Regions from separate parts of the Rheinheimera sp. ATLC3 genome, predicted to be linked through region 1. Evidence: riboswitches for the same ligand, from Rfam matches in the RefSeq annotation. Region 1 holds a riboswitch; the other holds the start of a gene.
The links. A riboswitch is a leader RNA that binds a small molecule or an ion and turns the genes downstream of it on or off. The one in region 1 is predicted to bind cyclic di-GMP.

Region 2: it holds a riboswitch for cyclic di-GMP, as region 1 does, so the genes downstream of both, AC5SV9_RS09600 (hypothetical protein) here and AC5SV9_RS12405 (OmpA family protein) in region 1, are expected to answer to the same signal.

Annotation. Positions count from the first base shown of each region.
Region 1 is NZ_CM182103.1:2,665,026-2,669,833, forward strand. It holds gene flhA (flagellar biosynthesis protein FlhA) at 1-1,514, shown strand, start outside; cyclic di-GMP riboswitch class I at 1,816-1,905, shown strand; gene AC5SV9_RS12405 (OmpA family protein) at 2,052-2,897, shown strand; gene AC5SV9_RS12410 (sigma-54-dependent transcriptional regulator) at 2,915-4,228, shown strand; gene fliE (flagellar hook-basal body complex protein FliE) at 4,236-4,556, shown strand; gene fliF (flagellar basal-body MS-ring/collar protein FliF) at 4,567-4,808, shown strand, end outside.
Region 2 is NZ_CM182103.1:2,073,394-2,078,201, forward strand. It holds gene AC5SV9_RS09590 (hypothetical protein) at 1-737, shown strand, start outside; gene AC5SV9_RS09595 (hypothetical protein) at 770-1,870, opposite strand; gene AC5SV9_RS09600 (hypothetical protein) at 1,951-3,303, opposite strand; cyclic di-GMP riboswitch class I at 3,532-3,625, opposite strand; gene AC5SV9_RS09605 (ABC transporter permease) at 3,749-4,510, opposite strand; gene AC5SV9_RS09610 (ABC transporter ATP-binding protein) at 4,507-4,808, opposite strand, start outside.

The DNA.
Region 1 (4,808 bases):
TGGACGGTGCGTCCAAGTTTGTCCGTGGCGATGCTATTGCCGGTCTGATCATTCTGGTGATCAACCTGCTGGGTGGTATCAGCATCGGCGTGTTCCAGCATGGCCTGAGTATGGGGGAAGCCTTTCAACGCTTCGCTCTGCTGACGATAGGTGATGGCTTAGTCGCGCAAATCCCGTCATTACTGCTGGCGGTTGCGGCGGCCATTATTGTTACCCGGATGAACGATGAAGGCGAAATGTCTGATGAGGTCGGTAGACAGCTGTTGGCCTCACCACGGGTGTTGCTGACTACCGGCGGCATTATGCTGATTCTCGGTGCCGTGCCCGGCATGCCGGCCATGGCTTTTATCGGTTTTGGTCTGCCACTGATTTATGTCGCCTGGCGCTTACAGCAAAGCGTGGATAAAGGCGAACTTATTCAGGCGGAACGACTGACTGAAACCATCGCGCAAGCGCCAAAAACACTGGGCTGGGATGATATTCCCCATGTGGATCGGCTGTCGATTGAATTGGGGTTCCGGCTGGTTTACCTGGCAGACAAAGAAAAAGGCGAAGAACTGGTGCAAACGCTGCGCGGTATTCGTAAAACGCTATCAGAGCAAAGCGGCTTTTTACTGCCAGAGGTAAGGGTGCGCGATAATCTGCAGCTAAACCCGCAGGAATACCGTATCAAACTCGCCGGCGTGCCGGTAGCGTCGGGGCGGCTGAACCCGCAGCAATTACTGGCGCTGAATACCGGTGAAATCTACGGCCAGCTGGACGGTGAAATTACCCGAGACCCGGCCTATGGTCTGGAGGCGGTGTGGATAGATACCAACAGCCGCGCTAAAGCGCTGAACCTGGGCTATTCGGTTGTTGATCTCGCCACAGTGATTGCGACCCATGCCGGTAAGCTGATTAAAGAGCATTTGTCTGAGCTGTTTGTCTATGAAGATGTAAAACAGCTGAATAAACGGCTGGCGAATGTGGCGCCGGTGCTGGCCGAAGCGCTGGATAAAGCGCTGAGTGCCACGGTGCAGCTGAAAGTGTATCGCTTGCTACTGCGTGAGCAGGTTAGCCTTGGCGACATTTTAACCATTGGCAGCACCCTGCTCGATAGCAGCGAAGTGACGAAAGACCCGTTGCTGTTAACCTCAGACGTACGCTGTGCGTTGCAGCGGGCGTTGGTGCGGCAAATCAGTGGCGACAAAGATGAACTGGCCGCCTTTACGCTGGATGAAAAGCTGGAGCAAACGCTGCAAAGCGCGCTGAATCAGGCGATGCAGGCTGGCAAAGTCACACTGGACAGCTTCCCGGTGGCCCCCAACCTGCTGAGCCAATTCCAGCGCAATATGCCGCTGATTTGCAGTCAGATGCAGCAGCAGGGCCATACCCCGGCGCTGGTGGTGATCCCACAGCTGAGGCCATTACTGGCGCGCTATGCCCGTACTTTTACCCAGAACTCGCTGGCGGTGTTGTCGTATAACGAAATTCCGGAGAATCTGCGGGTAAATGTTATCGGCGCGCTGGGCTAGCACGCAGGCTGTCATCATAGCGCCATAATATGCAGAGACAATACAAGCTGGCTTGCTGTGTTCGTTTAAATAGTTTTGCAGTTTTTCTCACTGTTTAGTCAGTTTATAAGCACAACAGGTCAGAGCAGTGTTGGAATTATGTTAGTGGTTGGCGAAAAAATATGCAGTTGCAAATATGTGATTTTAAACGTCATATTAGATATTGTTAAAAAACACTCTTGCTAAGCCAACGTAATTTCGATATCGTTTGTGTTATTCAGTTTCAGTTCATAAATCTGGTCGGATTTGTGAGCTTGTTAAGACAATTAAAAGGCAAACTGCACCGAAAGGGCAGGACGCAAAGCTTCCGGTCTACGGCGTGTTAAAACGCTACGACAGCGGGGCCGCATTAGCTTAGCGCCATTCACTGGTGTTAGCCGTTTCACTATGGCTAAAGCATCAGTGTCCTGTGCTGTTCTATGCCGTTTGCTTTTTATTTTGCTGCGCCAGGCTGATTTGCCCGGCGTGAGGGTAATGACAAAATAAAAGGTGTATAAGGTGTCTGTATTGTCTTTCAGTTTGTGGTTAAGCGCCAGCCTGCCAGGGGCACTGGCGACGGCAGCACTGCTGACGCAACCGGCAGAGCAGGCCAAATGGCAGCTTAACAGCGATCCTTTTTATTGCCAGTTACAACAACAGGTCAGGGGTTTAGGGCAGGTCAGTTTCGCGCTGGAGCCTGGTCAGCCACTGCGGCTTAATCTGGCGCTGGCTCAGCCTCATTCAGAATTGCAGCAGGTCAGCGTGATGGCCCGTCCTGCCGACTGGCAAACCACACAAGCCGTTGCGGCAGAGCAGTACGTTGCCGAGTTATATCAGGACAGCGAAGTCAGTTTTCTGCAAGCGGCTTTGCCGCTGCTGCATCAGCTGCAGCAAGGCGCCTGGTTACAGTTTGATTTGGGTGATGCACAGCAGCAGTTAGTGCTGACCAGTGTGCGTGCCGCTGATGCAGTGGACAAGTTTCAGGGCTGTGTTGCGCAAATGTCACCATTGTCCTGGCAGCAGGCCCGCGACACCGAAATCTATTTTGCCTCCGGTAAACGTCAGGTTGACCGCCAGCAATTACCCAGCTTACAGAAGCTGGCGCGCTATCTACAGCTGGATAACAGCATCAAAAAAATCCTGATCGATGGCCACACTGATGATGTCGGTACCCCTTTAGCGAACCGTGTGTTGTCGCAGGAGCGTGCCGATGAAGTGGCGTCCAGACTGATCGAGCTGGGGGTAAAAGCCAGCATGCTGGAGATCAGAGCCCACGGTAACCGCTATCCGCTGTTGCCGGCGCAGGGCAAAGCCGAACAATCTAACCGCCGGGTGTCTATCCGGTTAATCCGAACCACTTCCTGAGCAGGATCTGACGCCCGATGAAATCACCTTATGTGTTATGGATAGAGCAGCAAGCGCCCTGTAATGAGGTGCATCAGTGCATCTGCGCTGAAGGATACCAGTTGCTACATGCCGCTGATGTGACGCAGGTTGTCAGCCTGTGTCAGGATTACAAACCGGCACTGGTTTTTATCGACAGTGCTATGGCGCAAATGGCGTTACCGGATCTGGTTGCTCTGGTACACCGTAAGCTGCCGGGGGCGCAAATTATCAGCATGGTTGACTCAAACCAAAGTGCGCTGGCGTCTGAAACCTTACAAAGCGGCGCTATTGATTATTTACTTAAACCTTTTTTTGCGTCTCAGGTAAAAACCTCAGTGCGTAACGCCACTGCCATGAGCGCGGGGTTAAAAGATCTGGTGGCAGTGTCGCACGCCAGCCGGCAGATTTTGCAGTTGGCCAACCGCGCCGCGCAAACTGAAGCCAGCGTGCTGATCCTGGGGGAATCCGGTACCGGTAAAGAGCGGCTGGCGCGTTTTATTCATCAGGCATCAGACCGTGCAGACCAGCCTTTTGTCGCGGTAAATTGCGCTGCTATTCCGGAGCATATGCTGGAGGCTATGCTGTTTGGTCACAACAAAGGCGCTTTTACCGGCGCAGTGAATCAGCAAATCGGTAAGTTCGAAGCAGCCAATGGCGGCAGCATCTTACTGGATGAAATTTCTGAGTTGCCGCTGCCCTTGCAAGCGAAGTTACTGCGTGTGTTGCAGGAGCGAGAGGTAGAGCGTCTGGGCAGCAATAGCCGCATTAAGCTGGATATCCGTGTCATTGCCGCCAGCAATAAGAACCTGCGCAGTCAGGTAGAGCAAGGCTTGTTCCGCGAGGATTTATTTTACCGCCTGGACGTTTTGCCACTGAGCTGGCCGGCGCTGCGCGAAAGGCGGGATGATATTTTGCCACTGGCAGACTTTTTTATTACCAAATACGGCAACGGTAAGTACCGCTTAAGCCGGGACGCTGCCGACGTAATGCTGCAGTACAACTGGCCGGGCAATGTGCGCGAGCTGGAAAACGTGATGCAGCGGGCGCTGGTGATGGCCCGGGGTATCGAGCTGCAGGTTGCAGATCTGAATTTACCCCGTTGTCATCCGCAGGCAGCGGCCATTTGTGCCAGCCTGCTCAAGCAAAGCAAACAGAATGCTGAGTTTGATTACATTCTGGATTTGCTGCAGAAATTTAACGGCCACCGTACCCGTACCGCAGAAGCACTGGGTGTCAGTACCCGTGCACTACGTTACAAACTGGCTGCCATGCGTGAGCATGGTGTCGACATTGACGCATTAGCTTCTTAAGGATTTTATGATGATTTCACCAATAGACAGCCAGAGCCAGATGCTGGAAATGATGACCAGGTTACAACAAACTGCCAGCAGTGAGCGCATAGCGCCCGCCAGCAATAGCGTTGGTATCAGCGAAGACTTTTCTGCCGTGATCCGCAACATCAATCAACAGCAGAATATTGCCGCAGACATGATGACGGCGGTTGATACCGGCAGCAGTGACGATGTGATTGGCGCCATGGTAGCCAGCCAGAAGGCGGGTTTAAGCTTTTCGATGCTGCTGCAGGTGCGTAACAAGGTTATCAGCGGTATTGATGATGTAATGCGGATGTCACTGTAAGGACAAGGCAATGAAAGGCGAAGTGGTAAAGAAAATGCCTGCGGCAGCGATTGAAGGTAACTTCCGCGAGAAAGTGATTAATCTGTCCAGCCGGTTCAGCTGGTTACCCGGTGGTGACCGCAGTATGGCGTCAATTGCCTTGCTGGCGACACTGGTGGCTGCAACCATAGTGCTGATTTTATGGACCTCGGCGAAAAACTATGTGCCGCTGTATGGTAACCAGGAACACTATGATAAAGCCGGTATTCTGGA
Region 2 (4,808 bases), 590 kb from region 1:
ATTATCAGGATCTACTGCAATATAACGAACAACGGGTGTGGCAAGCCACGGGTTTCAGGCTGCGCTGGAGTAAGCTGCGCCGCTTTATGTTATTCGGTTTTGCCGACGCTGCCGCCCTGGAACATCGCAAAGAGCAGCCGCACAGCCTGTACCATTACAGCCAATTGAAAATAGCCCGCGCCTTGTATCTGGCCAAACAGCAACTGACCGCAGATGGCAAACTGGTATTACTGGCACACTCATTGGGCTGTCATGTGTTGTCATGCTATTTGTGGGATGCGCAACAAGCCAAAGCCGGCGTTAAACCTGCCGCCGGTATCTGGCGGGATATAAAACGTTATCAGGCGGGTATCAGTGGCGATACACCATTAACCGATGATGATATTGCTTTTTTACGTGGCGATCGGCTGACAGCCTTGATTACAACCGGCTGTAATATTCCAATTTTTGTTGCCGCCCATGCCATCGAGCAAATTGTACCCTTTACCAAACCCCGCCACGACTTTATCTGGCATAACTATTACGATAAAGACGATGTGTTAGGCTGGCCGCTGGCCGACTTGTCTGACAGCTATGCAGCACTGGTTACGGATATCGAAGTAAATGCCGCAGGTGGCTTTTTCGGCTGGCTGGCCGCCAGCTGGAACCCGTTGTCGCATAACCAGTACTGGCGTGAACCTAAAATAATAACGACATTGATTGCATTACTGCATAAAAGTATTGGTGATACTAACTAACCCCAAATAAGGCCATTTCGCATATAGAAAAGTCATTCTTGTTCTTTATGTTTAACGGCAGCGTCCAATGTACTTAACAAACGTTGCATATATTGCTTGCGGAACCTTGTTCTGGTTAGTTCATTGCCAATTACAGAAACAAGCAATACGTTCAATGATTCCAAAACTATGTTGTCGTCGGGGTCACTCTTCGATAATTCAGAAAGCATTGTAATGTAACTTGGTTCAAAATCTGCCAAAACAGCATCAAACTCACTCTGTAAGTTTACCTTTTTCTTTAATGTCTCAATTTCAGCTTTCTGAGCGTTCGCTGCAGCAAGTTTTAGTAGCATTTCCATGCCTGACAACATACTGAGTTCAGTCTTTGCATTTGCTTTTAAATTAACAAAGCTACTCTGAGCAGCTTTATAATGTGCAGCATCAGGTAACGCACCATTGTTAAAAAAAGCGTTGGCAACAATCTGCAACTCTTTGTAGACATGCTGCATCATCAAAACAAATTGATACTGTGCAGACAACCAAGCGTCATAGTCTGCATATTCATTAGCTTCGAATGTATAAAGCAATTCCAACGCAATTAATTGCGGATTCACGATTCTGTTATAACGCTCGCTAACAATTTCCGCAGGCAAAACTTGACCATCGGCTGGAAAAACATCGGTATCGCTGGTAACCATATCAATTAATGACAACAATGAATTGTCACAGGCAGCGACAGCTTGCTCCATATTTGCAATAAAAGCATCGTCGCTTTTTAGTAACTGTGTCAAACGGGGCACGGTTTTAGCTGAGTTTTTCTGAACTTTTTCCTTAATTTTCATCAATTCAGCGTGAATATTTTCTTGGTTCTCTATCAATCCCTGCTTCAGGCTTTCCTGGCTGCCGTCATAGAATTTTTTTAACAAAATTCCAGCTTCGTCAAATGCGGACATACAACGATCACGTGATGCGGAAGCATAAGTTAGTATATGTACCGAGTGATTTATCTTCAGCCTGGGTTTCTTGGGTTCTGACGCAACGGCCTGCTGTAGTCTTGTATTCGGTTGCGCTGGCGCAGCAACTTTACCTGAGCTACATGCAGACAATGAAAAGAGCACGATAGAAAACGCCAACAAGTATGAATACTTCAACACCACTTCTCCCCTTTACGCTTCAATAGCTCATCAGATAAAAACCGAAACCAATGATTTAAAATATCTTTTGTAAAGACTGGTTAGAGTTTTTTACCAAATTTCTCGGCAAATTCCCGCACTTTGTACATGTGAGCATTTTCAGCCAGATCTGTCAGTACCGATTTGTATTTACTGTTGCCCGAGCTCCCCAGTACCCGGCAACTCCAGGCATGGAAATCTGCAAATTTGCCATAACGGTGGCGCGGTATCTTGGCTTCCTGTTGTAAAATGCGGCTTAATTCGTCTAACAACGTTTCGTTCGTAAGATGCTGTTTATAAATTTGTTTTACCGCATAGAGTCGAAGGTCAGCATCGCTGCTACGCAACATATTCAATAGTTGGTTAGTTTGCCAATCAAGCTCCGGGGACATAGTTGATATATCATGGATCACTCTAGCTTGCTCTATCCGGGTAGCCATAGCGCTAAGATAGTCTTCAACATAATTTTGTAATTTTGGCGGGGTATTGCCTTGCAGCACCGTATCAAGCGTTGAACGGTAACGCTCCAAGCCTGAGTATGCCAATGCTTTTATCGCCCAAATCATTTCACCCATATCAGTGGTATTTTGATAGTTAGCTAACACTCTTTCATTAATCACATCATATACTGCCGTGCTATTGACCCATTCAGCTATCAGCTGTTTGTATACCGCGATACGCGCAGCAGTGTCGCCCTGCGCTAGCGAACTCAGGTACCCTTGTATCAACTCTTCAGGTAAATATTGTTCTGTCGTTAATCCAACAGGTTTTACTGTGGTTAGCGCTACCTTAGGGGTGTATTGCCGCTTTTTCTCAATCTGCTGAGGTGTCATACCACTGGTCATGGCGGCAAAAGCATTTTTATCATACTGATTTATACTTTTTAAGCGCAGTAACAAGCTATTCGCAATCGCATCGGCCGTCTTATATTCCAACTCCACATTATGGGTAGTCAGGCCATTAAATATATCTTTTAACGCCAATCCTGTGGTTATTTTGTGGCGGATCACAACATCCCCCAGGTAACTGGCTTCGTGTAATGAAATTATTGGCGCAACCAATTTTGGTGCAGGGAAAGGTGTTTCGTCGCCAACAAAACGGCGCGAGTAGTCAACAAATATATCCAAATCAACTACATTCATATCTCTGTCAGATGCCAAAAGATTATTTTCTTTTAATAAACTTACAAACCTCGTTTGTACAATTCTTTCCAGTTGTTGTTGAGTAATATAGTTTCCGGTGAATTTTTCTACAGATTGCGTTACGTCGGCTTCAAAATGTCTAACTGAGTATTTTATATCAATATCACTATGCGGATAGGTCGGCATTTTTTCCGGCGCTTTGCTTTGCGCGCATGAGGCTAGCAACAACAGACTTAAACAAGCCGACAAAATCGGTTTTAAATAACGAACCATATCTCTCTCCCTTTCGCAGAACGTAATGCTTTAATCTCATATCTGGCTGATATAAATAAGAAGCTCCGGAATCCCAAGCTTGGTATTTTTACAATTTTAGTGTCGTATTAACGTGCCATCTATGCCGGTTACGCCATGCGATAGATGGAAAGAAAGGCTTATAAGTAGACATAACCAGATAACGGTGAGATTACCGCCATGCGAGACATTAAAGAAATGCGGCTAAGCTAATGCAACCACTGCCATCATTCACTTTGAGTAAAAGTTTTTAGACCAGCGGCTTTGCGTCCTGCCCTTTCGGAACAGTTTGCCCCTCTTAAAAACCAGCAATCACAATTAAAATAAATGCTGACTTAACAATTGAAAAGTTATACAAAATTTAACATTTTAACAAGCTTTTTATTCGTGAGCGTTTCTATCGAGCTATGTTAATCTCCAATGTCTTTTATGTTTTAACTTTATAGCCGGTATGGAAAATCCAGCAGATCACACCGATACACAGTGCCATAAACAATAAAATCATCGCCAGGCTCAGGCCTACGTTAACATCGGCCACGCCATAAAAGCTCCAGCGAAAACCGCTAATTAAATACACCACCGGGTTAAACAGCGTGATTTGCTGCCATAGTGGCGGCAGCATGCTGATCGAGTAAAAACTGCCGCCTAAAAATGTCAGCGGTGTAATCACCATCAGCGGTACTATCTGCAGTTGCTCAAAGCTGTTTGCCAGCACACCGATAATAAAGCCGAATAAACTAAAACTAATGGCAGTTAACACCAAAAATGCCAGCATCCATATCGGATGTTCAATACTGAAGTCGACGAAAAATCTTGCTGTCAGCAGAATAATTAATCCAAGCAAAATAGCTTTGCTGGCAGCTGCCCCGACATAACCAAGGATAATTTCGATGGCTGAAACCGGCGCCGACAAAATCTCATAGATAGTGCCAGAGAATTTTGGCATATAAATGCCAAAAGAAGCATTAGAGGTGCTTTCCGTCAGTACGGTCAACATGATAAGGCCGGGTACAATAAAGGCACCATAGCTGATACCGTCAATAGCGACCATTCTCGAACCAATCGCTGAGCCAAACACGATAAAGTACAACGATGTAGACAATACCGGCGAGGCAATGCTCTGCATCAGAGTACGCCAGGTACGCGCCAGCTCGAACAGGTAAATAGCTTTGATAGCGTAAAAGTTCATGCTGCATCTCCGATCAGGCCAATAAAGATATCTTCCAGTGAGCTTTCCCGGGTATTCAAATCGCTGAACTCTACACCTAAGCTATTGAGCTGACGCAATAAGGTAGTAATGGTGGCCTGCTCTTGCTGTGCGTCATAGGTGTAGATGAGTTGCCTGTTGTCGGCAGACAGTTGCAACTGGTACGCTGCCAGCGCAGGCGGAATTTCAGGTAGCGGTTCAACCAACTGTAGGAGCAGTTGTTTTTTACCCAGCTTTTGCATCAGGCTGCTTTTGTCATCGACCAGCACCAGCTTACCGG